2 regions of the Stenotrophomonas sp. 10N36 genome follow, and region 2 is predicted to be linked to the other one. Evidence: riboswitches for the same ligand, from Rfam matches in the RefSeq annotation. Region 2 holds a riboswitch; the other holds the start of a gene.
What was found. Region 2 has a riboswitch for glycine ahead of AC1DCJ_RS05805 (trimeric intracellular cation channel family protein). Riboswitches for the same ligand answer to the same signal wherever they lie in the genome.
Positions count from the first base shown of each region.

Region 1 (14,344 bases), on a different contig from region 2:
TTGCCGTCGGCCTTGGCCTCGGCATGCGCGGCGTCCTTCAGTGCATCCGAATACACCAGGCGCACCGGCGTGCCCTGGCGTTCGTGCAGTTCGGCGGCCTGCATGATCAGCGCCAGCACGCGGGCGGCACTGGGGGTCTGGCCGGCGATACGGCCGTCCATGCCCAGCACCCATTCGCCATCGCGACGCACCACGCCAGCCAACAGCGTGCGCTGCTGGTCGCGCAGTTCCGCATGCGGTTCGACCGGCGGGGCGGCGGCCTGCTCACGGTTGGCGGCCTGGGTTTCACGGCGCCGGCGGATGTCGCGGCGCAGTTTGGAGGTGGTCGACATCAAGAACGTCCGGACTGCATCAAAGCGCCAAGGATACCGCACGCGCCCCGCCAGGCCGGCCGCTGGCCACCGCCGCCCCTCAATCCAGCACCTTGCCGTGGCGCCAGTACCCCATGAAGGTGATGGCCCGTTTGTCGATTCCGCAGTCCTTCACCAGGTGCCGGCGGATCGCCAACACCGCGCCGGCTTCACCGGCGACCCAGGCGTACAGCCCGCCGCCCGGCGCACTGGCCTGCTCCCACAAAATGTCCTGGTCGATGTCGATCTCGGCCAGGTCCTGCTCGGCCGCGCGCAGCCCCAACGGCCCGACCCGCGCCTGCACGGCCTGCTGCAGCAGCTGCCCGTGCGCGGCGCCCTCGCGGGCCAGCCAGAACAGCTGCGCCCCCACCGGGGCCACCAGCGGCAGCACATCGGCGTCGTGGGCCACTTCCAGGAAAGCCTGCACCTGCGGCGGATGTGGCCAGCGGGCCAGGTCTTCCAGGATGCCGGCCACCGCCGGCAATGCGGTCTCATCGGCCACCAGCAGCACCCGCTGCACGTCGGCCGGCGGCTTCCACTCGAATCCCTGGCTGCTGTCGGCCACCTGTGCATCCGGGGCCAACAGGCCGATGCGGTCGCCGATACGGGCATGGGTGGCCCAACGCGAGGCCGGGCCGGTCTCCCCGTGCAGGACGAAATCGACGTCGACCTCGCCGGCCTCCGGGCGCAGCGCACGGATGGTGTAGGTCCGCATCGGGGCGCGTTCGTCCTCAGGCAGGGCGCGGTAGCGTGCGTACCAGTCCTCGCCCTGCGGCACCTGCGGCGCGTCCTGGCCGGGCAGCGGGAAAAACACCTTGATGCGCTGGTCCGGCCCCTCGGTCTTCATGTTGGCCACGTCGGGCGCGGCGAACACCATGCGGGTCAGCGACGGGGAAAGGACGGTGCGCTGCTTGAGCGCGACGTCGAACAGGCGGTAGGTCTGCTGTGCAGCCATGCAATCACCCTGGAGTGCGGCGGACACGGACGGCCCGCAGGGGAATGTGTTGGCTGTCGTGGTGCACGAACTGGCTGGCGAGCACACAGAATACGCCGCCACCGCAGGTTGGCAATGGCGGCGGCGCCACGGTTGCGCACGACGCAACCGTGGCGTGCGCGCGGCTTATTCGATGGGCGTCAACAGCGCGCGGCGCTGCTCGCAGTGGCGTTCCCAATACCAGAAACTGGCCCCCACGGCGAAGAAGCCCGCATAACCCAGCGCAAGATGCAGCGGCTTGGCACTGAGCAGCGGCGAGACCACGCCGGCCACCACGGTGTTGATCATCAGCTGGATGAACATCTGCATCGACGAGGCCAGCCCGCGCTGGTGCGGGTACATGTCCAGCACCGCCAACGCCAGGATCGGGAAGATCAGCGCCATGCCCACGCCCCCCAGGAAGATCGGCAGCACCGCCCACGGCAGCATGATCTGCGGCACCGCCAGCACGTAGCCCAGGTTGAGCGCCGCCGACACCGCGCACAGGCCGAAGCCGATGCCGATCTGGCGCTGCGCGGTCAGTCGCCCGGCCATGCGCCCGGACAGGAACGAGCCCATCGTCATGCCGCCGATGGTGGGGATGAACAGCCACGCAAAGCCGCCCTCGCCCAGCTTGAGGTGCTGCATGACAAATACCGGGGCCGAGGCGATGTACAGGAAGATGCCGGAGAAGTTGAACGCGCCGGCCGCCGCCAGCCGCAACAGGCGCGGGTTGGAGCCCATGCGCAGGTAGCTGCGCAGCAGTTCGCGCATCGACAACGGCGTGCGTGCCTCCACCGGGTGGGTTTCAGGCAGCCACTTGCCGGTGGCCAGCAACAGCACCACCCCGAACAGCACCAGGAACCAGAAGATCAGCGGCCAGTCGCCCCCGCCCAGCAGGATCCAGCCGCCGATGATCGGCGCGATCGCCGGGGCCACGCCGAAGATCATCGACACCTGGCTCATCAGGCGCTGCGCGTCTGCCCCGTGGTACAGGTCGCGGATCACGGCGCGGCCGACGATCACCCCGACCCCGGCGGTGACGCCCTGCAGCGCGCGGAACACCAGCAGCGTGGTCATGTCACGTGACAGCGCGCAGCCGATCGAGGCGCCGATGAACAGCACCAGCCCGCCGATGATCACCCGCTTGCGCCCGAACGCATCCGACAGCGGGCCGTGCGCCAGGCTCATCAGGCCGTAGAACAGCAGGTACACGCTGATGGTCTGCTGCACCGCGACCTGGTCCACCTGCATGCGCTCCCCCAGCAGCAGGAAGGCCGGGAAAATGGTGTCGATCGAGAACGGACCGAACATCGCCAGGCCTGCGAGCAGCAGGGCCAGGCGGCGGGTCGAGGGCGAGGCGGGCGTCATGCGGTCTTCCGTCTGGGCCATGCGCGAATGCACGGCGGGCGCCAGCCCGGAACGGGCGGCGCCAGATGAATACGAGGATCCGGCCATGATAGGCCTTTGCCGGCCCCCGCACCATGCCAACGGTCCCATTCCGGGGCGTCTGGCGTCCCCCATTCATCCCGGGTAGGGCCGCAGCCGGCAAGGCCGCTGGGCTATAATCGCCGGGCTACATGGTGGGAGAAGCGGCGCTTTGTTTTGAAGCACCCGCTGCCGAAGGCGCAACGCCCGTAATCGCTCAGGCCCGATACCACCCGCATCAAAACTCTGGAGAGACCGGCCACTGCCGGCGCCGAAGGGGCACGAAGCACGCAGATGCGCGCTTTTAAACTCTCAGGCAAAAGGACAGAGGGGCACCCAGGAAGACCGCAAGGTCCGGTGGTTCGCGCGCGTCTGCGATGCACCCCGACCCGGCAGCCTTCCGAACGTGCGTGCCCACTCTTCGAGATGCCAGCCATGTCCCAGAACACCCCTTCCCTGCGCGAGCTTGAACACAGCCACGCGTTCGTCGAACGCCACATTGGCCCCAACGACGCCGAAATCGCGCAGATGCTCGACGTGGTCGGCCACGCCTCACTGGACGCGCTCACCGATGCGATCGTGCCCGCCGGGATCAAGTCGCCGGCGGCGCTGGACCTGCCCGAGTCGCTGACCGAAGTGCAGGCGCTGGCCAAGATCCGCGCCATCGCCGACAAGAACCAGGTGTTCCGCACCTTCATCGGCCAGGGCTACTACGGCACGCTCACCCCGAACGTGATCCTGCGCAACGTGCTGGAAAACCCGGCGTGGTACACCGCCTACACCCCGTACCAGGCCGAGATCTCGCAGGGCCGCATGGAAGCGCTGATCAACTTCCAGACCCTGTGCGCCGACCTGACCGGCATGGAAATCGCCAACGCCTCGCTGCTGGACGAAGCCACCGCCGCGGCCGAAGCGATGACCCTGGCCAAGCGTTCGGCCAAGAGCAAGTCCGACACCTTCTTCGTGCACGACGCGGTGCACCCGCAGACGCTGGAACTGCTGCGCACGCGCGCCGAGCCGATGGGCATCGTGCTGCGCGTGGGCACCCCGGCAGAAGCCATGGAAGCCGAAGCCTACGGCGTGCTGCTGCAGTACCCGGACACCTTCGGCCATGTGGGTGACTACAAGGCGCTGGCCGATGCCGTGCACGCGCGCGGCGGCCTGGTCGCCGTGGCCACCGACCTGCTGGCGCTGACCCTGATCGCCGCGCCCGGCGAATGGGGCGCGGACATCGTGGTCGGCAACTCGCAGCGGTTCGGCGTGCCGTTCGGTTTCGGCGGCCCGCATGCCGCGTTCATGGCCTGCCGCGACGCCTACAAGCGCTCGATGCCGGGCCGCCTGATCGGCGTGTCGGTCGACGCCCAGGGCAACGCGGCCTACCGCCTCACCCTGCAGACCCGCGAGCAGCACATCCGCCGCGAGAAGGCCACCTCCAACATCTGCACCGCCCAGGTGCTGCTGGCGGTGATGGCCTCGATGTACGCGGTGTACCACGGCCCGGACGGCCTGACCCGGATCGCCCGCCGCACCCACCGCCTGGCCGCGATCCTGGCCAATGCGCTGCGCGCTGCCGGCGTCAACGTGGGCGAGCACTTCTTCGACACCCTGCACGTCAAGGACATCGACGCCAAGGCGATCCACGCCAAGGCCGCGGCGGCGCGCATCAACCTGCGCGCGATCGACAGCGAAGCGGTCGGCATCAGCCTGGATGAAACCACCACCCGCGACGACATCGTGGCCCTGGGCCAGCTGTTCGGCGCCCAGGTGGATGTGGATGCCCTGGACGCCAGCACCGCCGACGCGCTGCCGGCCGGCCTGGTGCGCACCAGCGCGTTCCTGACCCACCCGGTGTTCAACACCCACCACAGCGAGCACGAACTGCTGCGTTACCTGCGTTCGCTGGCGGACAAGGATCTGGCGATGGATCGCACCATGATCCCGCTGGGCAGCTGCACCATGAAGCTCAACGCCACCGCCGAGATGATTCCGGTGACCTGGCCGGAGTTCGCCAACATCCATCCGCTGGCCCCGGCCGACCAGGCCACCGGCTACAAGGACCTGATCGAGAGCCTGGAAGCGATGCTGGTGGAATGCACCGGCTACGACGCGGTGAGCCTGCAGCCCAACTCGGGCGCGCAGGGCGAATACGCCGGCCTGCTGGCGATCCGCGCCTACCACCGCTCGCGCGGCGACGACCACCGCGACGTGTGCCTGATCCCGGATTCGGCGCACGGCACCAACCCGGCCTCGGCGCAGATGTGCGGCATGAAGGTGGTGGTGACCAAGACCGACGCCAACGGCAACGTCGACGTCGACGACATCCGCGTCAACGCGGAGAAGTACAGCGACCGCCTGGCCGCGATCATGATGACCTACCCGTCCACGCATGGCGTGTTCGAGGAAGAGGTGGTGGAGATCTGCGAGATCATCCACAAGCACGGCGGCCAGGTGTACACCGACGGCGCCAACATGAACGCCCTGGTGGGCGTGGCCAAGCCCGGCAAGTGGGGCTCGGACGTCTCGCACCTGAACCTGCACAAGACCTTCTGCATTCCGCACGGCGGCGGCGGCCCGGGCGTGGGCCCGTGCGCAGTCAAGTCGCACCTGGCGCCGTTCCTGCCGGGCAAGCTGGGTGACAACGGCCCGGTGGGCATGGTCAGCGCAGCCAGCTTCGGCAGCGCCTCGATCCTGCCGATCAGCTGGATGTACATCACGCTGATGGGCACCGCCGGCCTGCGCAAGGCCACCCAGGTGGCCCTGCTCAACGCCAACTACATCGCCACCCGCCTGGCCCCGCACTTCAAGACCCTGTACACCGGCCGCAACGGGCTGGTGGCACACGAGTGCATCCTGGACGTGCGCCCGCTGGAGAAGACCTCCGGCATCGCCGCCGAGGACGTGGCCAAGCGTCTGATCGACTTCGGCTTCCATGCCCCGACCCTGAGCTTCCCGGTGGCCGGCACGCTGATGGTGGAACCGACCGAAAGCGAATCGCTGCACGAGCTGGACCGCTTCATCAACGCGATGATCCAGATCCGCGAGGAAATCGCCGCGATCGAAGACGGCCGCCTGGACCGCGAGGACAACCCGCTCAAGCATGCCCCGCACACCGCCACCGCGGTGTCGGCCAGCGAGTGGGCGCACGCCTACCCGCGTGAGCTGGCGGCCTTCCCGCTGGCCAGCCTGCGCCAGCAGAAGTACTGGCCGCCGGTGGCGCGCGTGGACAACGTGTACGGCGACAAGAACGTGATGTGCGCGTGCATCCCGGTGGATGCCTACAAGGAAGACGAGGGCGTGGAGGTGTAAACCTCCCTGCCCTGCTGCAACAGGAAATGGCCCGCGCAAGCGGGCCGTTTCTGTTTGCGGGATGCCCCGTCGCACGTGATGCCGGTACCGCCGGCCCTTGGCCGGCTACCATTTACCCCGGTAGTGCCGGCCGCTGGCCGGCTCCCACGGATGCCTATCGGCATGGTGCAGAGCCGGCCAGCGGCCGGCACTACCGGGTTTCGATCGGTGAGGTGATGAGCCGGCCAGCGGCCGGCAGTAGCGTCAATCCGCCTGGCGGCTGGCGCGCACGCGGCGGGTGACTTCGCTGCTGATGGCGATCACCGCGGTCAGCGCGGCCATCGACAGGAACTGCAGGCGGGTGTGCGATTCGGACAGCAACAGGCAGAAGATCAGCGCCAGCACGCCCAGGCCGATCACGGTGAGGTACGGGTAACCGGCCATGCGGAACGGCAGGCGGGTGCCATCGCGGTTGGCGCGGTGGCGCAGGATCAGCTGCGACAGCAGCGAGATCGTCCACACCAGCAGGCAGGTCGAGCCGACGGTGTTGAGCAGCACCGGCAGCACCTTGTCCGGGAACCGCAGCTCCATCACCGTGGCCGCAAAGCCGAACAGCACGCTGGCCAGCACCGCGATGATCGGCACCTGGCGCGGATCGGTCCAGCCCAGCACGGCCGGGGCCTCCTGGCGCTGGGCCAGCGAGTACATCATGCGCGAGGCGCCGTAGAGGTTGGCATTGAGCGCCGACAGTAGCGCGATCACCGCGATCAGGGTGATCGCCGTGGCCGCGCCGGGAATGTTGGCCACCTGCAGCACCGCCGCGAAGGGCGACTTCAGCGCTTCGCTGGTCCACGGCACCACGGCGATGATCACGCTGAGCGAGCCGATGTAGAACACCAGGATGCGCCAGGCCACGGTGCGGATGGCGCGCGCGATGCTGCGCTCGGGGTCTTCGGTTTCGGCTGCGGCCACCGCCACGATCTCGGTGCCGCCAAAGGCGAACACCACCACCAGCAGCGCCGCCCCCACACCGGCCAGGCCCTTGGGCGCGAAGCCGCCGTGCGCGGTGAAGTTGGACAGGCCCGGCGAGGCCACGTCCGGCAGCCAGCCCATCAACAGCGCCACGCCGATCAGGATGAAGGCGATGATCGCCACCACCTTGAGGATGGCGAACCAGAATTCGAACTCGCCGAAGTTCTTCACCCCGAGCAGGTTGATCGCGGTGAAGAACAGCATGAAGGCCAGTGCGGCCATCGGCACCTGCACCGCCGGCCACACCGTGGCCAGCAGCCCGGCCGCGCCCACCGCTTCGGCGGCGATCACGATCACCAGCTGCACCCACCACAGCCAGCCCACGGTGGCCCCGGCGGTGGCGCCCATGGCGTCGGCCGCGTACACCGAGAACGCGCCACTGGTCGGCTTGGCCGCCGCCATCTCGCCCAAGGCGTTCATCACGATGATCACCAGCGCGCCGGCGACCAGGTAGGACAGCAGCACCGCCGGTCCAGCCGCCTGCACGCCCACGCCCGAGCCCAGGAACAGGCCCGCGCCGATCGCGCTGCCCAGCCCCATCATGATCAGCTGGCGGGGCTTGAGCGCGTGGCCCAGGCGGGGAGCGGCTGGCGTCGGAGTCGGGGATGCGGGCATCGGAATCGCTTGGCGGGCAACAGGTGCAACACGATACCTGTTCGGCCGGGCTGCGGCATAGGCCACAGGGCCCAGCCCGGCCTAGCGGTCGCGCTCGCCGATCTGCGCGCGGTAGCCGCGCGGGGACACCCCCACCTCGGCCTTGAACTTGCGGGTGAACGCGCTCTGGTCGGTAAAGCCGCAGGCCTGGCCGATGCTGGCGATGCTGTCGCCGCCGTGCAGCAGGTGCACCGCCATCTGGATGCGCAGGCGGGTGAGCACCTGCTGCGGGGTCATCTGGAACACCTTGCGGAAGGTGCGCTCCAGCTTGGACAGCGAAAACCCGGTGATGTCCAACAGGGTCTGCATGCGCACGTTCTCGGCGTAATGCGCGTTCAGGTGCGCCAGCGCCAGCCGCAGCTGCTCGTACTGGGTGCCCAGGCTGTCCTTCTGGCCGAGGTCGCGCGAGATGCCGATCAGTCCCTTGACCTGCCCGTCCACCAGCAGCGGCCGCTTGCAGGTCAGGCACCAGCCCGGCTCGCGGTTGGCGAACAGGTGCAGCTCCATCAGGTTCTCGATCACCCGCCCGGCCAGCACCTGTTCGTCCTGGCTGGCGTAATCGGCCCCCAGCCCGGTGGGGTAGATCTCCGCCGCGGTGCGCCCGATCACCTCCTTGCGCGACTTCAGGCCCAGCCGGCGCAGCATGGTCTGGTTGATGTGCGTATAGCGCCCGTCGCGGTCCTTCATGAAGAACAGCACGTCGGGGATGGCATCAAACAGGGCTTCGATGTCGGCAGGTTCTACGCGCATGCGGCACAGGGGGCGGAAGAGACGGGCCAAGGATACCCGTCCCGCCGCGCGCCACCCAGCGACCGGGACGCGGCATGTGAAGCGCGGGTGGATACGCGCCGGGCTTTTCGCACCCGCGATTAACGCCGGCCACGCCAGTGTGGGGGTTGCCTTCCCGCCAGCCCGGAGCCGCCACATGGCCGTCAGCAAGCCCCGCACCAAATCCGCCCCTCCCGCCGACAGCCGTGGCCAAGGGGACGAACTGCACCAGCATGCCGGTGGCACCCACCCGCCGCTGACCACCAACCAGGGCATTGCGGTTGCCGACAACCAGAACTCGCTGCGCGATACCCCGCGCGGGCCGACGTTGCTGGAAGACTTCATCCTGCGCGAGAAGATCACCCACTTCGACCATGAGCGCATCCCCGAGCGCATCGTGCATGCCCGCGGCAGCGCGGCGCACGGCTATTTCGAGCTGACCCGTTCGCTGGAAGAATTCACCCGCGCGCGGGTGCTGACCGAGGTGGGCGTGCGTACCCCGGTGTTCACCCGCTTCTCCACCGTGGCCGGCGGCGCCGGTTCGGTGGACACCCCGCGCGACGTCCGCGGCTTCGCGGTGAAGTTCTACACCCGCGAAGGCAACTGGGACCTGGTCGGCAACAACATCCCGGTCTTCTTCATCCAGGACGCGATCAAGTTCCCCGACCTGATCCACGCGGTGAAGATGGAACCGGACCGCGCCTTCCCGCAGGCGGCCAGTGCACACGACACCTTCTGGGACTTCGTGTCGCTGATGCCCGAATCGATGCACATGATCATGTGGGCGATGAGCGACCGCACCATCCCGCGCTCGCTGCGCACCATCGAAGGCTTCGGCATCCACAGCTTCCGCCTGCTCAACGAGGCCGGCGAGTCGACCTTCGTCAAATTCCACTGGCGCCCCAAGCTGGGCATCCAATCCACGGTGTGGGACGAGGCGGTGAAACTGCAGAGCGCCGACAACGATTTCCACCGCCGTGACCTGTTCGAGGCGATTACCGCCGGTGACTTCCCCGAATGGGAACTGGCCGTGCAGCTGTTTACCGAAGAAGAAGCCGAGGCGTTCCCGTTCGATCATCTGGACTCGACCAAGATCATCCCCGAATCGCTGGTGCCGCTGACCGTGGTCGGGCGCATGGTGCTGGACCGCTGGCCGGACAACTTCTTCGCCGAAACCGAACAGGTGGCCTACTGCCCGGCCAACGTGCCGCCGGGCATCGACTTCAGCAATGACCCGCTGCTGCAGGGCCGCTTGTTCTCCTACCTGGATACTCAGCTCAGCCGGCTGGGCGGGCCGAACTTCCACCAGATTCCGGTCAATGCACCCAAGTGCCCGTTCGCCAACCACCAGCGCGACGGCCACATGCAGATGCAGGTGCCCAAGGGGCGCGTTGCCTACGACCCCAGTTCGCTGCAGGACGACACTCCGCGCGAAACCCCCGAGGGCTTCCCGAGCCATGCCACGGCGCCCGATGACGGGGTCAAGGGCCGCGTGCGCGCGGCCAGCTTCGCCGATCACTACAGCCAGGCGCGGATGTTCTTCCGCAGCCTGGAAGCGCCCGAACAGGCCCACCTGGCCTCGGCACTGGTTTTCGAGCTGTCGAAGGTGGAAACGGCCAAGGTGCGCGAGCGCACGGTGAGCCACCTGCGCAACATCGATGACGCGCTGGCCAAACGCGTAGCGGCGGGCCTGGCGATGCCCGCCCTGCCCGATCCCGCGCCGACCGCCACCCCTGCGCAGGATTTCCCGAAGGCGCCGGAAGTGCGCGTGATCGGCCGCACCAAAGACCTGCTCAAAGGCCGCTGCATCGGCATCCTGTTCGACGAAGGCTCCGACGCCGGATTGATCAACAACCTGCGCAAGGCCGCTGACAAGGCCGGTGCCAGCGTGAAGCTGGTTGCGCCGAAGCTGGGCGGCGGCAAGCTGAGCGACGGCAAGACCCTGGCAGCCGATGGCCAGCTGGCCGGTACACCGTCGGTGGTGTTCGACGCGGTTGCCGTGGTGCTCAGCAACGAGGCGGCCAAGCGCCTGCTCAAGGAATCGGCGGCCATCGATTTCGTCGCCAACGCGTGGGTCCACCTGAAGGCGATCGCGGCCGACGAGGGTGCGCAGGCGCTGCTCAAGGCGGCCCGCGTGGGCAACGACCCCGGCGTGGTGGAAGCCGAAGATGCCAAGGCGTTCCTCACTGCTGCGGCAACCCGCCAGTGGGCGCGTGAACCCAAGGTCCGCATGCTGGCCTGATGCATCGCAGACCCGACAGGAGACATCCCATGCCCCGTGGTGACAAATCCAGCTACACCGACAAGCAGAAGCGTCAGGCCGAACATATCGAAGAAAGCGAGAAGGATGAGGGCCGCAGCGAAGCCGCGGCCGAAAGGATCGCCTGGGCCACCGTCAACAAGCAGGATGGCGGTGGCAAGAAGGGAGGGGGAACCAGGAAGGCAACGAAGAAGACGGCGAAGAAGGCAACGACCAAGAAGGCCGTGAAGAAGGCTCCAACGAAGAAGACGGCGAAAAAGGCAACGACCAAGAAGGCCGTGAAGAAGTCTGCAACGAAGAAGGCGGCGAAGAAGACAGCGGCCAAGAAGGCCACGAAGAAGGCTGCAACGAAGAAGGCGGCGAAAAAGGCAACGACCAAGAAGGCCGTGAGAAAGTCTGCAGCGAAGAAGGTTGCGAAGAAGACAACGACCGGGAAGGCCACGAAGAAGGCCGCAACCAAGAAGGCGGCGAAGAAGACAACGGCCAGGAAGGCCGCGAAGAAGACGCCAGCCCAGTAGGCCGCAATACGCGTGCTGCGCCCGCTGCCCCCTCATGGGGCAGCGTTGGCGTTGCGGACAGGTGATCGGCGATACTCCGCCATTGCCGCAGGAAGCGGCCATCGAAGGGGTACGTCATGATGAAACCTGCACGCGCATGGGCCACGCTGGTCTTGCTGATGCCGTTGATGGCGCTTGCACAGGACATCCCTGCGACGCCCCCGACCCCGACACCGTTGAGCGCCGCCGATACCGCAGCCGCGCTGTCGCGTGCCGAACGGCTGGGCAAGGCGATCTTCCTGCAGGATCTCGCCGCCGAGCGCGCGACCGATGCAATACGGGCCAAGTACCGCGCCTTCGGCAAGGACACGCGGGTACGCGGCTGGATTACCGAGGAACATGACGGGCAGTACCGGGTCAGTTACATCGACGCGACCCCCGCCGTGCTGTACCGCATCGAGATGGCGGCCGACGGCACGCCCGCAGGCGAGGTCCAGGTACTGTCCGAGCCGGCGCCGCTGAGCGCCTATGAAACCGCCGCCGCAACGGCGCGCAGCCTGGCGATGACCGCACAGGTGGCGCCATGCGCCAAGACCTACAACAGCGTCGCGCTGCCCGAAGGCGATGGACGCTGGGCGGTCTATCTGCTGCCGGCAACCACCTTGCCGAACGTGGTGCCACTGGGCGGCAGCCACCGGCTGGACATCGCCGACGGGCGGATCACGGCAAGCCGTGGCTTCACCCGCACCTGCATCCAGCTGGGCCGGACGCCGTCAAAGCGGGGCGTCACGGTGGTTGGCATGATGGTGACGCATCTGCTGGACCCGACCCCCACCGAGGTCCATGTGTACTGGAGCCTGTGGGCACGCACGCCGATGTACGTCGCGACGACCGACGGCCAGCTCTGGGAGATCCGCGAGGGCCGCATCCACAAGCGCGATGACGTGGCCCAGGCGCCCGCCTCCGGGAGCTGAGCTGCCGCGTCATCAGGGCGCGGCACGCGTTGTGCGGCGACCGCCCCCCCTGCTTGGCTCATCGCGCTGTGTGCGCCGGTGGTGGTATCGGTGCGGCGGCGGGCCGGGCGGGCAGCACCACCGACTGCATGCGTTTGATCGCCGAGATCGGCACCGCTTCGGCACGCTGCTGCTGCGGCCACCACAGGAATACGAACCCGGTGCTGCTGCCGAGCAGGCGCGCGGTACCGGGCAACGCGGCGGTATCGCCTGCCAGATGCACGGTGACCGCGCTGCCCTGCCCGCTTTGGCGGATGTTCTCGGCCTTGTCCAGGGAGTAGATGGCCGCTCCCAGCGCCATGAAGAACGCCACCGCCATGCACACACCCGTGAGTGGCCGCATGCCCGACATGTCCCAACTGGTCAGCGCCGAACGCGAAAACAGCACCCGCCAGCCCCAGTGCCGCGCCCGCAGTGCGTCCACCCGGGCCGGGTTGCGTCGGCGCAGCGTGTCCGGCCAACCGACCAGGATCGCCAGCAGGGCGCCGCCCGCCAGGATCGCCGCGTACGCCGGATCGCGCAGGCCGGCGACCAGGAAGTCGCTGACCTGCAGGTAGTCCAGGATCGACAGCTGGAAACCGCGGTAGAAAAAGTAGCTGGACCACAGCCCCAGCAGCGACAGCAGCACGTACCCGGCGCTGACGATCAACGCCGGCTCCTGTCGCAGCAGCCGCCACACCACCATTACCACCGAATCCTCGTTGCCCTGCACCACCGGCAGCACCGACCAGTCGGTGGGCGGCGCGCTACCCGCGGCAGGCACCGGGTCGGTGGTGAGGTGTGCGATGGCCGGCACATCGCCGTGGATGTCGCCTGATTCGGTGGTGTGCATGAAGCCCCCTGTGCGTGGCCAGAGCATCACCGAAATCGGCGGTCCACGGAAGACCCCACGCCGCTCGACAGGGCGGTGGCACATGGCTTGCATCGCCTCTCAAGCCGCCCAGACCACGCCCCTTTACCAAGGCGCGCCGGCCGGGCATCAGATTCGGCGCTGCCGGCCGATATCCGCTGGGTGGTGAAAAGGGGAAGCCGGGGGCGCGCCCATGCGCATGCTGCCAGCGTTGATCGTGGATTGATTCAGGGGATTGCATGTCCGTTTCTAATTTGGCCCATCCGCTGCTGCGGGTGCTGGCATGGCTTGTCCTGTTGGCAGGCGCGGCGGGAGCGGTGCAGGCCGCACCGGTGGAGGTGGTGTTCAGCAGCAACACCGGCGTCGGCACCACCTACGCGCAGGATGGCCAGGGCGGTTCGGCCGATGTGCCCGGCCTGACCCTGCAGGTGTACAACAGCAGCGATGCGGCAGGCACGCCTGTCGCGGGCATGACCTGGAAGGACAACACCTGGCTGTCCAGCGATGACGGCACCTGGTCAGGCCTGACCCACACCGAGCAGGACGGTCGTATCGGGATGGTGATCCGCTCGGCCAACGGCAGCAACTTCTCGATCACCTCGTTCCGCTATTACAACTGGGGCGAGAACACCAGCGTCAATTACATGGTGGAAGGCTACCGCGACGGCGCCCTGGTGGGTACGCGCGGGTTCTCGATCCCGGCGCCGCTCCGCGTTCCGCTCAAGGTGAGCCTGTTCCCGGCGGCCTTCCGCAACGTCGATGAAATCCGCATCCGTCTCATCAGCGGCGGTGCCGATCCGGGCCTGCGCACCTGGCATTCGATCAACAACATCATCGTGGAAGCGATCAACACCGCGCCCACCGACCTTGCCCTGACCGCCACCGCGCTCAACCAGAGCGCCGGTACGAACGCCGTGGTCGGCACCCTGAGCACCACCGATGCCGATGTGGGCGATGCATTCACCTACAGCCTGGTCAGCGGCGCCGGCGACACCGCCAATGCACAGTTCAACATCGCCGGCGACGCGCTGCGCGCCACTAACGCGGCCAGCCTCGCCACCGGCAACCACAGCGTGCGCGTGCGCAGCACCGACAGCGGCGGTGCCAGTACCGAGAAGGCATTCACCCTCGCCGTGGTCGACCACCTGGCGCCCAGCGTGAGCAGCATGGCAGTGCTGGGGACGCCTGCGGCCACCGCTACCAGCGTGACCTGGCAGGTGAACTTCAGCGAGCC
Region 1 covers NZ_JBFTIS010000013.1:69,926-84,269, reverse strand. The annotation lists gene AC1DCJ_RS13715 (hypothetical protein) at 1-332, opposite strand, end outside; gene AC1DCJ_RS13710 (siderophore-interacting protein) at 412-1,305, opposite strand; gene AC1DCJ_RS13705 (multidrug effflux MFS transporter) at 1,471-2,694, opposite strand; glycine riboswitch at 2,988-3,089, shown strand; gene gcvP (aminomethyl-transferring glycine dehydrogenase) at 3,178-6,057, shown strand; gene AC1DCJ_RS13695 (amino acid permease) at 6,301-7,683, opposite strand; gene AC1DCJ_RS13690 (AraC family transcriptional regulator) at 7,765-8,472, opposite strand; gene AC1DCJ_RS13685 (catalase) at 8,648-10,732, shown strand; gene AC1DCJ_RS13680 (hypothetical protein) at 10,762-11,268, shown strand; gene AC1DCJ_RS13675 (hypothetical protein) at 11,385-12,221, shown strand; gene AC1DCJ_RS13670 (hypothetical protein) at 12,280-13,092, opposite strand; gene AC1DCJ_RS13665 (autotransporter domain-containing protein) at 13,350-14,344, shown strand, end outside.
Region 1: another riboswitch for glycine. It lies ahead of gcvP (aminomethyl-transferring glycine dehydrogenase); the one in region 2 lies ahead of AC1DCJ_RS05805 (trimeric intracellular cation channel family protein).

Region 2 (14,344 bases):
TGACCTTGTTGTATTGGGGCATGCCCGGCATGCCGCTGGGCAGCTGCGCGCGGGCGGCGTTGATGGCCGCCTGCACGTCGCGCGCGGCGCTGTCCACGTCGCGCCCCAGTTCGAACTGCAGCTCGATCTGGGTGGAGCCCTGGGTGCTGGCCGAGTCGATCCGGCTCAATCCCGGAATCGTGCCCAGCGCCCGTTCCAGCGGCGTGGCCACGTTGGCCGCCATCGATTCGGGGCTGGCCCCGGGCAGGCTGGCGCTGACGTTGATGGCCGGGTAGTCCACCTGCGGCAGCGGTGCCACCGGCAGCAGCCGCAGGCCCAGCAGGCCGGCCAGCACCACCGCCACCGACAGCAGCAGGGTGGCCACCGGATGCTGCACGAACCAGCCGATCGCCCGCGCCAGCGGACTCACGCGTGGGCCTCGGCCGCATCGTCGGCACGTTCGGCCGGGCGCTGGCGGAAGCGGTCGAAGAACAGGTAGATCACCGGCGTGGTGAACAGGGTGAGCACCTGGCTGACGATCAGCCCGCCCACCATCACCACGCCCAGCGGCTGCCGCAGTTCCGCGCCCGAGCCGCTGGCAAACATCAGCGGAATGGCGCCGAACAGTGCGGCCAGCGTGGTCATCAGGATCGGACGGAAGCGCAGCAGCGCGGCCTGGTGAATCGCCTGGCGCGGGGCCAGGCCGAACTCACGCTCGGCCTCCAGCGCGAAGTCGATCATCATGATCGCGTTCTTCTTCACCAGCCCGATCAGCAGCACGATGCCGATCACCGCGATCAGGTCCAGGCTGCGCCCGCTCAGCAGCAGGGCCAGCAGCGCGCCCACCGTGGCCGAGGGCAGCGTGGAGAGGATGGTGATGGGGTGGATGAAACTCTCATACAGCACGCCCAGCACCAGGTACATCACCACCACCGCGGCCAGCACCAGCCACAGCGTGCTCGACAGTGAGGCGCGGAACGCGTCGGCCGCGCCCTGCAGGCGCAGCTCCACCCCGGTGGGCAGGCCGATCGCCGCACGCGCGCCTTCAATGGCCTCCACCGCTTCGCCCAGCGACGCACCGCGTGCCAGGTTGAACGAGAACGTTACCGCCGGGAACTGGCCCACGTGGTTGATCAACAGGTGCGCCGGGCGCTGCTCGATGCGCGCGATGCCATTCAGCGGCACCTGTTTGCCATCCGGCCCGGCCACGTGCAGTCGCGCGATGGCGTCCGGCCCGAAGGCCACGTCCGGGCGCGCTTCCAGCACCACGCGGTACTGGTTGGCCTGGGTGAAGATGGTGGAGATCTGGCGCTGGCCGAACGCGTCGTACAGCGCATCGGCCACCGCGTCCACGCTGATGCCCAGGCGCGCGGCGGCGACGCGGTCGATCAGCACGTGCGCCTGCAGGCCCTGGTCCTGCAGGTCGCTGGCCACGTCGGCCAGGGCCGCGGACTGCTGCAGGTGCGCCAGCAACCGGGGCGTCCACTGCGCGAGCTGGTCGCTGTCGGGACTGGTCAGGGTGAACTGGTACTGGGTGCGGCTGATCCGGTCCTCGATGCCCAGTTCCTGTACGGGCTGCAGGTACAGCTTGATGCCGGGTACGTGCGCCACGCGCTGCTGCAGCCGCGCGATGATCGCCTGCGCGTCGGCATCGCGCTGCGCATGCGGTTTCAGTTCGATCAGCAACCGGCCACTGTTGAGCGTGGCGTTGTTGCCGTCCACGCCGATGAACGAGGACAGGCTGGCCACGTCCGCATCGTCCAGCAGCGCCGCGGCAAGCGCCTGCTGGCGCTGCGCCATGGCCTGGAACGAGATCGACTGCGGCGCTTCGCTGATGCCCTGGATCAGGCCGGCGTCCTGCACCGGGAAGAACCCCTTGGGCACCCACACGTACAGCGCGGCGGTAAGCAGCAGGGTGGCCACGGTGGCGCCCAGCATCAGCGGCTGGCGCTGCAGCACCCAGTGCAGCTGGCGGTCGTAGATCGCCACGACGCGGTCGAACGGGTCGCCCTGCTGCGCCGATTCCTGGCCGTCGGCATCGCGGCGGGTGGCATGCCCGGCCTTGAGCAGGCGTGCGCACATCATCGGCGTCAGCGTCAGCGAGACCAGCAGCGAAATGCCGATCGCCACCGCCAGGGTGATCGCGAACTCGTGGAACAGCTTGCCCACCACGTCGGCCATGAACAGCAGCGGGATCAGCACCGCGATCAGCGACAGGGTCAGCGAGATCAGGGTGAAGCCGATCTGCCGGGCGCCCTTCAGTGCCGCCTGCATCGGCGTGGCGCCGCGTTCCAGGTGGCGGGCGATGTTCTCCAGCATCACGATCGCATCGTCGACCACGAAGCCGGTGGCGATGGTGAGCGCCATCAGGGTGAGGTTGTTGAGCGAGAAACCGGCCAGCAGCATCACCCCGAAGGTGCCCACCAGCGACAGCGGCACCGCGATGCTGGGAATGATCGTGGCCGGAATGTTGCGCAGGAACACGAAGGTGACCATCACCACCAGCGCGATGGCGATCAGCAGTTCGTGCTGCACGCCGCGGATGGAGGCGCGGATCGATTCGGTGCGGTCGCTCAGCACCGCCACGTCCACGCCCTTGGGCAACGACGCCTGCAGCTGCGGCAGCAGCGCCCGCACCTGGTCCACCACGGCGATCACGTTGGCACCGGGCTGGCGCTGGATGTTGATCAGCACCGCCGGCGTGGTGCCCGACCACGCGGCCAGCTGGCGGTTTTCCGCGCCGTCTTCGATCGTGGCTACATCGCCCAGGCGCAGCGGCGCGCCGTCCTTGTAGGCCAGGATCAGCGCCTGGTACTCGGCCACCGAGCGCATCTGGTCGTTGGCATCGAGCATGATCGCGCGGGTGGGGCCGTCGAAGCTGCCCTTGGGCATGTTGACGTTGGCCGCGCCGATCGCGGTGCGGATGCTGGCCATGCTCAGCCCGTTGGCGGCCAGCGCCGACGGGTTCACCTGGATGCGCACCGCCGGGCGCTGCCCACCGGCCAGGCTGACCAGGCCCACGCCCGGCAGCTGCGACAGGCGCTGGGCCATGCGCGTATCCACCAGGTCGTGCACCTGCGGCAGCGACAGCCCCTGCGAGGTCACCGCCAGGGTCAGGATCGGGGTGTCGGCCGGGTTGACCTTGCGGTACACCGGCGGCACCGGCAGGTCGTCGGGCAGGAAGCTGTCGGCGGCGTTGATGGCCGCCTGCACTTCCTGCTCGGCCACGCCCAGGGCCACCTCCAGCGAGAACTGCAGGGTGATCACCGACGCACCGCCCGAGCTGGTGGAGGACATCTGTTTCAGCCCGGGAATCTGGCCGAGCTGGCGCTCCAGCGGCGCGGTCACCGCACTGGTGGTCACCCCCGGGCTGGCGCCCGGGTACAGCGTGGTGACCTGGATGATCGGGTAATCCACCTGCGGCAGCGCCGCCACCGGCAGCAGCCGGTAGGCCAGGATGCCGGTCAGCAGCAGCGCCACCATCAGCAGCGTGGTGGCTACCGAGCGCTCGATGAAGGGGCGCGAGAGGTTCATGCGCCGGTCCGCGGCGCGTCCACCTGCGTGCCCGGCGTGGGCACCACCTCTACCGGCGCACCTTCGCGCAGGCCGTCGATGCCTTCAACCACCACCCGCTCGCCGGCCTTGAGGCCTTCGCGCACCGAGACGCGCTCGCCATCAGCCGGGCCCAGCACCACGTTGCGCAGGTGCGAGGTGTTGTCCGGGGCAATCACATATACATAGCTGCCCTTGCTGCCGAACTGCACGGCGGCGTTGGGTATCACCACCGCATCGGCACTGCTGACCTGCAGGCGGATGTTGACGAACTGGTTGGGGAACAGCGCCTCGTCGGCATTGGCGAACTGCGCGCGCAGCTTCAGCGTGCCGGTGGCGGTGTCGATGCGGTTGTCCAGGCTGGACAGCACGCCGCTGCCGAGCGCATGGCGCTCTTCGCGATCCCAGGCTTCCACCGTGAGGTCGGGCGTGGCGCGCACGGCGGCGACCACGGCCGGCAAGTCCGGCTCGGGTACGGTGAAGAGCACGCTGATCGGCGTGGTCTGGGTGATGGTGGCCAGCGGTTCGGTATCACCGCTGCGTACCAGGTTGCCCACGTCCACGTTGCGCAGGCCCATGCGCCCGGCTACCGGCGCGGTGATGCGCGTGTACTGCAACTGCAGGCGGGCTTCATCCACCGCGGCCTGGTCGGTCTGGCGCCGGCCCTGGAGTTGGCGCACCTTGCTCTGTTGGTCGCTCAGGTCCTGGGCCGACACGAAGTGCTTGGCCTGCAGTTCGCTGTAACGCTTGAGCTGGGTCTGCGCGTTGTCCAGTTCGGCCAGGTTCTGTTGCTGGGTGCCCAGCGCACGCGCCAACGCCACCTGGTAGGGGCGCGGATCGATCTCGGCGATCAGGTCGCCGGCCTTGACGTGTTCACCCTCGCGGAACGACAGCCGCAGCAGTTCGCCCTCCACGCGGCTGCGCAGGCTCACGGTATGCAACGGCGTCACCGTGCCCAGCGCCTTCAGCCGTACCACCAGGTCTTCGCGCACCACGGTGGCCACGCGCACCGGCGTTGCGGTGCTCGCGGGTGCGGCTTCGGCGGCCGGCGCGGGCGACAACACGCGCCAGGCGATCACGGCGGCGGCCAGCACGGCCACGACCAACAGCGGTTTGAACAGACGACGGGAACGCGAGGGGAGCGGGGCAGACATGGGGCATCCTGCGCGTGCGCCACACGGCGAACGCGTCCATGGTTTACCGGCCCGTGGGGGCAGGCGAGGCGAAGTGGGGTTGTCTGGCGGGGCCGCTGGTCGAATGCCGCAGCGTGGCTGGATACCGACCCGGGAGGGGCGGGGGCGTCATGGTACCGCGTGTGGGTGCCTGCACTCACATGCCCTTGGTCATGGGGCGGGGCAGGGCCCGGGTGGATGGGCGCATTGCGTCATCCGACCAACGCGGTCACGGGGGGCGCATGCATGCCGCTACCCGACCAACGTGGTCACGGGAAGGCGCATGCATGCCGCCGGTAGGTACCGACCGTTGGTCGGTACGCGCCGTCACCCGACCAACGGTCGGGTGCTACCGGTGCATTGAACGTGTGTCATGCCACCCGACCAACGGTCGGGTGCTACCGGTGCATTGAACGTTCCGTTCAATGCACCTCGTCGCGGTAGACGAACTTGGGCATTTCCCATTTGAAGTGGATCGCCAGCAAACGCAGCAGGAAGCCGCCGCCCAGGCACCACAGCGTGGCCGCGTTGATCGACACGCCCAGCTCCAGCAGGCCCAGGTAGGCCGCGCCGGTGAACAGGGTGATCACCGCATACAGTTCCTTCTGGAAGATCAGCGGCACCTCGTTGCACAGCACGTCGCGCAGCACGCCGCCGAAGGCACCGGTCAACATGCCCGAGATCAGCACGATCGGCGCGGCGTGGCCGGCATCGCGCGCCACCGCGCAGCCGATCAGGGTGAAGCAGATCAGCCCCAGTCCATCCAGCACCAGGAAGGTGCGGCGGAAGTGGTGCATCCAGCGCGCCACCCAGGTGGCGATCAACGCCGCGCAGATGGTGAAGCCCAGGTACTCGGGGTGCTTCACCCAGCCCAGCGGGTAGTGGCCCAGCACGATGTCGCGCAGCGAACCACCGCCGAGCGCGGTGACGCAGGCGATAATGACCACGCCGAACAGGTCCATGCGCCGCCGTCCGGCGGACAGCGCGCCGGTCATGGCTTCGGCGGAAATGGCGATGAGGTAGATCAGGGAGAGCAGCATGGGGGAGGCTCCGGGCACGTCAGGCGGGGACGGAAGCACGCACATCGCACGCCAGCGCGGGGCACTGTCGTGAGGGTGGGATTCCGTTGCCGCTCCCGCTGTCCTTTTGCCTGAGAGTTCGGTGGCCAAGGCCACGTGCCCCTTCGGCGGGTCATTGAAGACCTCTCTCCAGATCGGCGTGCTGGATGCATGGTTGGTGGCGTTCCGAGCCACCGGCCTGAGCGATTATGGGAGCCTGCGCCTTCGGCGGGTGCCAGCGTGGCACCTCTCTCCTGCATCCGGGGCGGATTCTAGCAGCCGCCGGGCGCTCTCCGGTGGATAATCCCGGTATGCCCGCTGAACCCGCCCCTTGGTACGTGTACCTGCTGGAATGCCGCAACGGCAGTTATTACGCCGGCATCAGCAACGACGTGGACGCCCGCTTCCAGGCCCATCTGGCCGGCAAGGGCGCCAAGTACACCCGCGCCCATCCGCCGGTGAAGCTGCTGGCCATGCGCGCCTACCCAGACCGGGCGACCGCCTCCAAGGCCGAATGGCAGCTCAAGCGCCAGCCGCGGGCGCGCAAGCTGGCGTGGCTGCAGGCCACCCCGTAGCGCCGGGCTCTACACGGCTGCGCGTGACGCTGGCTCGCCGTCACGGCGTAGGCCACAATCAGCCGACCATCGGGAGGGAACCAGGATGTTCGATCTCCAACGAAAGCCGCTGACAGGGACGCGCACGACGTGGCTCCTGTCGCTCCCCACGCTGCTGCTGGTCGGCGTGGTGATCGCCGCGCCCGCATCGGCGGCCAGGCCCGTGAACGCACTGCGTCATGGCGGCATTGCCCCGGCCGACGCCTTCCGCGCCGCCTACGCCCCCGATGCCATCGCGGCCGCGCGCACGCCGCTCGACCCGGCCAAGGTGCCCGCCCACCTTCGTGGCCTGGTGCCGCTGGCCGAATACTGGGGCATCGGCGACGACGTCCTCCGCGAGATGATGCAGGAGGGGGAGAGCCCGGCGAAGAAGAAGGCGATGGCCGATGCGGTCAGCCCGCACAATGCGGCGATCACGGCCTGGCTGGACGGTCTTCGCACGGGTGAGCCGATGAGCGACGAGGCGGCTGCCTTCATGTACATGCAGCTGGGCCTGACCGAATTGGAGCTGTTCGGCGAGGAATGAGCTGCGCCACCTACCCGAGGGAAACCCTGCGATGACCCCGCTTGCCCTGTTGCTCGCCCTTGCCGGCGCTACTACACCTGCCGCCCCCGCCATCGATCCCGCCACGCGTGCCGCGATCGAAGCCACCTGCCTGGACTACGTGGACGGCCAGCTCGAAGGCGACCCGGCCCGCGTGGCGCGTTCGCTGCACCCGGACCTGGCCAAGCGCGCGATCCTGGGTGACACGCCGGATGAGCGCCTCGGCCTGCGCCGGATGTCGAAGGAAGAACTGGTGGAGCTCACCCGGCAGGGCGCGTTGAAAACCCCGAAGGACCAGTGGAACCGCAGCTGCACGCTGCTCGACGTTACCGGCAACGCCGCCTCGGTGCGGTTGGAAACACCGTGGTTCGTGGACTATTTCCACATGGGCCGGTTCGGCGAGCGCTGGGTCATCGTCAATGCGCTGTGGTACAGCAAGCCGAAAGCGGCGGCGAAGTGACGACCACGCACAGCGACAGTGAGGCGGGATATCGATTCGGGCCGCACGAGGTCGACGCCGTGCTGCGTGCACGGCCAGAGAAGCGCTACGCCTATTTCGTCAATCGCGTGGCCGACTGGGAAGAAGTGTGGGGATTGCGCAACACCGATGGCTGGGTGATGTCGGCTACCGATGCGGATCAACAGGTGGCGCCGTTCTGGCCGTTTCGCGCGTTCGCCGAACGTGCGGCGGTGGGCAGCTGGTCGAACACGTGGCCGGAGAGGATCGCGCTGCACGCCTTCCTGGAGCGCTGGCTGCCCGGCCTTGCCGGTGACGGTCGGCGGGTCTGTGTGCTGCCTGACGAACACGGCCAGGGCGCGACCGTCGAGCCTGCCACGCTGAAGGCCGATATCGAAGAAGAGCGGGAAAGACTCGAATAGTCTGCGGGAGACGAACGCGCGCGATTGACCGCCCGCCGCGTCACCGCGATCATGCGCTGCGCCCTGCGCGTCTCCACGATGCAAGGCCGCATTTCACCCCACAGACAAGGAAAGCACATGACCGATACAACCGCACAACGACAGGCGCAGGCACTGGCCGCCCTCCAGCAGGCCGTGGGCACCGAAGCCGGGGAAGACGGCGTGGATATTTTCGCCGACCACCACCGCGACGAGCTGCCGGCCAGCTATTGGCAGCAGCACCTCGGCGACGTTGCGCCGACGTCGGCCGCCATCATCGGCCTGCTGGAATTCAAGTCGGCCTGGGGCGAAAACGAGATCGAGTATTTCGATTTCACCCTGCCGGGCGACGTCACGAACTACGTGGTGTCGGTGCACTTCGATGAGGCCGGCGAGATCGACGCGATCGCGATGGAAAGCTGATGCATCGGGGCGAAGTCACCGGACATACCGATGGGTTCACCCCTAACGCGGCGGCAGCACGAACATCAGCAATACGCACAGCGCCAGAATGCCCACCAGCACCCAGCGCAACCCCTGAGGTGACAGCACACCGAACAGGCGCAGCTGGCTGGCAGCGAAGTGGTGCCCGCAGTTCGGACAACGCACCTGCATCTGCACGTGGCGCGGGGTGATCGCGTTGAAGAACATCGGCACGCCGCTGCGCACCAATGCCCTGCGGCTGTCGAACACGGCCGCGCAGCCCGGACAGGTTTCGCGGTTGCTCATGGCGCGGGCGGCGGCGGGGTATCGCTGGGCAGCTTCGGCCTGCGGTCCTCGCGGTCATCCCCGAAGATGATCCGCGCACTGCGCTGGTAGCTCCAATACGCCACCGCCCAGTTGAGCAGCACCACGATGCGGTTGCGGAAGCCGATCAGGAAGAACACGTGCGCGGCCAGCCAGAACCACCAGGCCAGCACGCCGGACAACTGCAGCTTGCCCAGGTGCACGATGGCCGCCATGCGCCCGATCGTGGCCAGGTTGCCGAAGTCCTGGTACTTGAACGCGCCCGGCGCCGGTTTGTCGTCCAACCGCGCGCGGATGATCGCGGCCACATGCTTGCCCATCTGCTTGGCCGCCGGTGCCACGCCGGGCACCGGCCGGCCGTCGGCCTGGCTGAGCGCGGCCAGGTCGCCGGCAACGAAGATCTCCGGGTGGCCCTCGATCGTCAGGTCGGGCTGTACCGGCACGCGGCCGGCGCGGTCCAGCGGCACCTCGAGCGTGCGTGCCAGCGGTGAGGCGGCCACGCCGGCGGCCCACACCACGGTGCGCGCCGGCACGAACTGGTTGCCCAGCTGGAAGCCGTCGCCGTTGATGTCACTGACCGGCGTACCGGTGAGTACTTCCACGCCCAGTTTTTCCAGCTGGCGGCGCGCCTTCAACGACAGCACCTCGGGGAAGGTCGACAGCACCCGGGGGCCGGCTTCCACCAGGCGCACCTTGGCGCTGGCCGGGTCGATGTGGCGGAACTCGTTGCGCAGCGTGTGCCGGGCGATTTCGGCCAGGGTGCCGGCCAGTTCCACCCCGGTGGGCCCGCCGCCGACGACCGCGAAGCTGAGCCAGGCGGCCTTGCGGGCCGGATCGGGCTCGGCCTCGGCGCGCTCGAAGGCCAGCAGCAGTTTGCGGCGGAGCGCGATGGCATCGTCCAGGGTCTTCAGCCCGGGCGCATCGGCGGCCCATTCGTCGTGGCCGAAGTAGGCGTGGGTGGCACCCGTGCACAGCATCAGCGTGTCATAGCCCAGCGCGCTGCCATCGGCCAGGGTGATCTGCCGGGCCTGCTTGTCAATCGAGGTCACTTCGCCCAGGCGCACTTCCACGTTGCGCTGGTCGCCCAGGATGTGGCGCAGGGGCGCGGCGATATCCGGGGCCGACAGGCCGGCGGTGGCCACCTGGTACAGCAGCGGCTGGAACAGATGGTGGTTGCGGCGGTCTACCAGGGTGATGCGCACACGCGCGCTGGCCAATGCCCGGGTGGCCCAGAGGCCGGCGAAGCCTCCACCGATGATCACCAGGTGGGGCAGGGTATCGCGGGTCATGCAAGGACTCCTTGGCGGGGGCCGGCCCTCCGGCCCATGGGTTCATGGTCGACGCGGCATATCGTCGCACGTGAAGCACGATGTTCACGCGGATGACAGATACTGGGTTCAGGGGCCGTCGCGCTGGCGCATGGCCGTGGTCGCATCGCTGTGGAGGCTGACATGACCGAACCGGAAAAGCGCATCGCCCTGCTCATCGATGCCGACAACGCGCCGTCGTCGAAGATCGACGTGGTGCTGGCCGAGGTGGCGCGCTATGGCGTGGCCAACGTGCGCCGCGCCTATGGCAACTGGAAGAGCCCGGCGCTGAAGGGCTGGGAATCGGTGCTGCATGCCTATGCCATCCGCCCGATCCAGCAGTTCGCCTACAGCCGGGGCAAGAACGCCTCGGACATGGCCATGGTCATCGATGGCATGGACCTGCTGTACGCACGCAACCTGGATGGGTTTGCGATCGTCTCCAGCGATGCCGACTTCACCCCGCTGGTGATGCGCCTGCTCACCGACGGGGTCAAGGTGTACGGGTTCGGGGAGAAGAAAACCCCCGAGCCCTTCGTCAATGCCTGCTCCAAGTTCACCTACCTGGAGGCACTCGGGCAGGACCTGGCCGCCGACCCCGAGGTGGAGCACGGCAACGAGGAAACCCGGCCGCGCAAGAGCGGCCCCGAGCTGCGCAGCGACACCCGCCTGGTGCAGATGCTGCGCAGCGCGGTGGCCTCGGCCGAAGCCGACGATGGCTGGTCGCACCTGGGCCCGGTGGGCAGCCAGATCGGCAACCAGGCCTCGTTCGATTCGCGCAATTACGGCTACGGCAAGCTCAGCGAACTGCTGGCCGCCACCGGCTTGTTCGAGATGAAGAAGGACGGCAAATCCACCTACGTGCGCGCGCTGCCGAAGAAGGGCGCGGCCAAGGCGGCCAAGTGATGCACGGTGGGGTGCCGGTCAGTGCGTGGCGTGCACCACCGACAGCGTGCGCGCGTCGGACTGCTGGTAGCCGTCGATGACACCGCGGCCGAAATCCTGCAGCGTGCCGAACGACATCAGCACCAGCGCGGCGGCCAGCATCAGGTTGCGATGATGACGGCGGTAGCCCACGACCAGCAGCACGATACCCAGGCACAACAGACTGATTTCGAGGATCTGCGCAAACATTGCATTTCGCCCATGAGGTGACGGCCACGCCGCCGACCGGCGTATCGTAGCGCCACTGCGCGGTGCTGTGGCACCGCTTCTGTCCGAACCGGGAAACCAACCATGCTGAAGATCTGGGGCCGCCACAATTCGAGCAACGTGCGCAAAGTCCTCTGGTGTGCCGAGGAAATCGCCGTGCCCTACGAGTCGATCCAGGTCGGCGGTGCGTTTGGCGGCACCCAGTCGCCCGAATACCGCGCAATGAACCCCAACGGCCTGGTGCCGTTGATCGAAGACCACGGCCTGCCGCTGTGGGAATCCAACACCATCGTGCGTTACCTGGCCGCGCGCTATGCGCTGGGCACGCTGTACCCGGAAGATGTGGTGGCGCGCGCCCAGTCGGAGAAGTGGATGGACTGGACCACCTCCGCCTTCTCCGGCGTATTCCGCGACCTGTTCTGGGGCACTCTGCGCACCGCCCCGGCCGACCGCGATGAAGCACGCATCGCCACCGCGCTGGTGCGCTCGGGCGACCTGCTGGCCATGGCCGACGACGCGTTGTCGCGGCAGCCGTGGCTGTCAGGCGATGACTTCGCCATGGGCGATATCCCGCTGGGCGCCTTCATCTATGCCTGGTTCGAAATGCCGATCCAGCGCCCGCAGTTGCCCCACCTGGCGGCCTGGTACGAGCGCCTCAAGCAGCGCCCGGCGTACCAGCGCGGGGTCATGACCGCGTTGACCTGACGCGCCGTGCCGACCAACGGTCGGCACCTACCGGATGGGTGACACCGACCGGATGGGTGGCACATACCGGATGGGTGGCACATCCGGATGGGTGGCACATCCGGATGGGTGACACCGACCGGATGGGTGGCACATACCGGATGGGTGGCACATGGTAGGTGCGGACCGTTGGTCCGCACGTGCCCCGCGCATGCGATGCAACGATGGCGAACGCGCCGCACCGACCAACGGTCGGCGGTGGCACATGGTAGGTGCGGACCGTTGGTCCGCACACGGCCCGCGCACGCGATGCAACGATGGCGAACGTGCCGCACCGACCAACGGTCGGCGGTGGCACATGGTAGGTGCGGACCGTTGGTCCGCACGTGCCCCGCGCGTGCGACGCAACGACGGCGAACGCGCCGCACCGACCAACGGTCGGCGGTGGCACATGGTAGGTGCGGACCGTTGGTCCGCACATGGCCCGCGCACGCGATGCAACGAAGGCAAACGCGCCGCACCGACCAACGGTCGGCGGTGGCACATGGTAGGTGCGGACCGTTGGTCCGCACATGGCCCGCGCACGCGATGCAACGAAGGCAAACGCGCCGCACCGACCAACGGTCGGCGGCGGTACGTGGTAGGTGCGGACCGTTGGTCCGCACGTGCCCCGCGCATGCGATGCAACGACGGCGGACGTGGTGTGCCGACCCACGGTCGGCACCTACCTAGTACAGATCCGTCGGATCCACATCCAGCGACCAGCGCACCTTGCGTGCCTGCGGCAGCGCGTGGATCTGCGGGGTGATCAGGTCCAACACGCCGTGCAGCGGTTGGCGTGCGGGCGCCGACAACAACAGCTGCGTGCGCTGGTACCCGGCGCGGCGCGGCATCGGGGCTGGCATCGGGCCGTAACGCTCCACCGCGGCATCGTCGGGAATCAACCCGCGCACCGCGGTGAGCATCGCGTTGGCATGCTCCACCTGCTGCGACTCGGCGCGCAGCAGCGCCAGGTGCGCGAACGGCGGAAAGCCGGCCGCTTCGCGCTGCTGCAGCTCGGCCTCGGCAAAGGCGTGGTAGCCGCCATTGACCAGCGTTTCCAGCAACGGGTGCCCGGGGTGGTGGGTCTGCAGCCACACCTCGCCCGGATCGGTGGCGCGCCCGGCGCGCCCGGCCACCTGGATCAACTGCTGGGCCAGCTTCTCGCTGGCGCGGAAATCGGCCGAGAACAGGCCCTCATCGATACCCACCACCACCACCAGCGTCAGCTTGGGCAGGTCGTGGCCCTTGGCCAGGATCTGCGTGCCGACCAGGATCCCGGCACGGTCGCCCAACGCCGCCAGTTGGGTTTCCAGCGCATCGCGGCGACTGGTGGTACCGCGGTCGATGCGGATCACCGGATAGTCGGCGAAGGCCTCGACCAGATGTTCTTCCAGGCGCTCGGTGCCAATGCCCTGCGGCTGCAGCGCCAGGCTGCCGCAATCGGGGCAGGCCAACGGCGCGGACTGGCGCGCGCCGCAGTGGTGGCACTGCAGGCGGCGGCCGCCGGCGTGCACGGTCATCGGCGCGTCGCAGCGCTGGCACGGCGCGGTCCAGCCACAGTCGTGGCACAGCAGCACCGGCGCATAGCCGCGGCGGTTCTTGAACACCAGTACCTGGTGGCCGGCCTGCAGGTGCTCGGCAATGCCCTGCAGCACCTCCGGCGACAGCCCGTCACGCAGCGGCCGCTTGCGCACGTCCAGCACGCGCACCCGCGGCGGGCGCGCATCACCGGCGCGTACCTTCAGGCGCAGGTGGGTGTAACGGCCGGCCTGCGCGTTGTGCAGCGATTCCAGCGACGGCGTGGCACTGCCCAGCACCACCGGCACGTCCAGCGCCTTGGCCCGCACCAGGGCGAAATCGCGCGCGTGGTAGCGGATGCCGTCCTGCTGCTTGTAGCTGCCGTCGTGCTCTTCATCCACCACGATCAGCCCGGCGTTGGGCAACGGGGTGAAGATCGCCGAGCGCGTCCCCACAATCACCTGCGCTTCGCCACGCGCGGCTGCAGCCCACACGCGTGCGCGCTCGTTGTCGTTCAAGCCCGAATGCAGCACGTGCACCGGAATGCCCAGGCGGGTGCGGAAGCGCGACAGGGTCTGCGGCGTCAGGCCGATTTCCGGCACCAGCACCAGCGCCTGCCGGCCGCGTGCCAGGCAGTCCACGATCGCCTGCAGGTACACCTCGGTCTTGCCGCTGCCGGTCACCCCGTCCAGCAGATAGGCGCCGAAGCCACGGGCACCGGTGATCGCCGCGATCGCGGCGGCCTGCTCGGGGTTGGGCTGGGGGCCGGCGCTGGCGTGCGCAACGGGCACCTGATGGTCCAGCGCGATCCGCTCGACCACGCCGCGCTTGGCCAGGGCACGGGCGGCGCTGCGCCAGTCGTCCATACGGGCGTCCAGCACGTCTTCGTCCACCACGCCCTCGGCCAGCAGCGCGCCCAACCGCTGCGGACGGGTGCCGGCACGCAGGCGCTCGCGCTGCGCGTGGCCGTCGGCGGTCAGCTGCCAGCCCCAGCGGTGCGTAGCAGGTACCGCCTCGCCCCGTCGCAGCGGCGCCGGCAGGGCGGTGCTGACCACCTCGCCGAGCGGGGCATGGGTGT
Region 2 covers NZ_JBFTIS010000003.1:195,129-209,472, forward strand. The annotation lists gene AC1DCJ_RS05790 (efflux RND transporter permease subunit) at 1-409, opposite strand, end outside; gene AC1DCJ_RS05795 (MdtB/MuxB family multidrug efflux RND transporter permease subunit) at 406-3,513, opposite strand; gene AC1DCJ_RS05800 (MdtA/MuxA family multidrug efflux RND transporter periplasmic adaptor subunit) at 3,510-4,685, opposite strand; gene AC1DCJ_RS05805 (trimeric intracellular cation channel family protein) at 5,126-5,743, opposite strand; glycine riboswitch at 5,834-5,925, opposite strand; glycine riboswitch at 5,934-6,028, opposite strand; gene AC1DCJ_RS05810 (GIY-YIG nuclease family protein) at 6,073-6,336, shown strand; gene AC1DCJ_RS05815 (hypothetical protein) at 6,422-6,901, shown strand; gene AC1DCJ_RS05820 (nuclear transport factor 2 family protein) at 6,933-7,379, shown strand; gene AC1DCJ_RS05825 (DUF2750 domain-containing protein) at 7,376-7,798, shown strand; gene AC1DCJ_RS05830 (DUF2004 domain-containing protein) at 7,916-8,239, shown strand; gene AC1DCJ_RS05835 (hypothetical protein) at 8,282-8,545, opposite strand; gene AC1DCJ_RS05840 (NAD(P)/FAD-dependent oxidoreductase) at 8,542-9,852, opposite strand; gene AC1DCJ_RS05845 (NYN domain-containing protein) at 10,015-10,776, shown strand; gene AC1DCJ_RS05850 (hypothetical protein) at 10,795-11,004, opposite strand; gene AC1DCJ_RS05855 (glutathione S-transferase family protein) at 11,107-11,727, shown strand; gene AC1DCJ_RS05860 (primosomal protein N') at 12,435-14,344, opposite strand, start outside.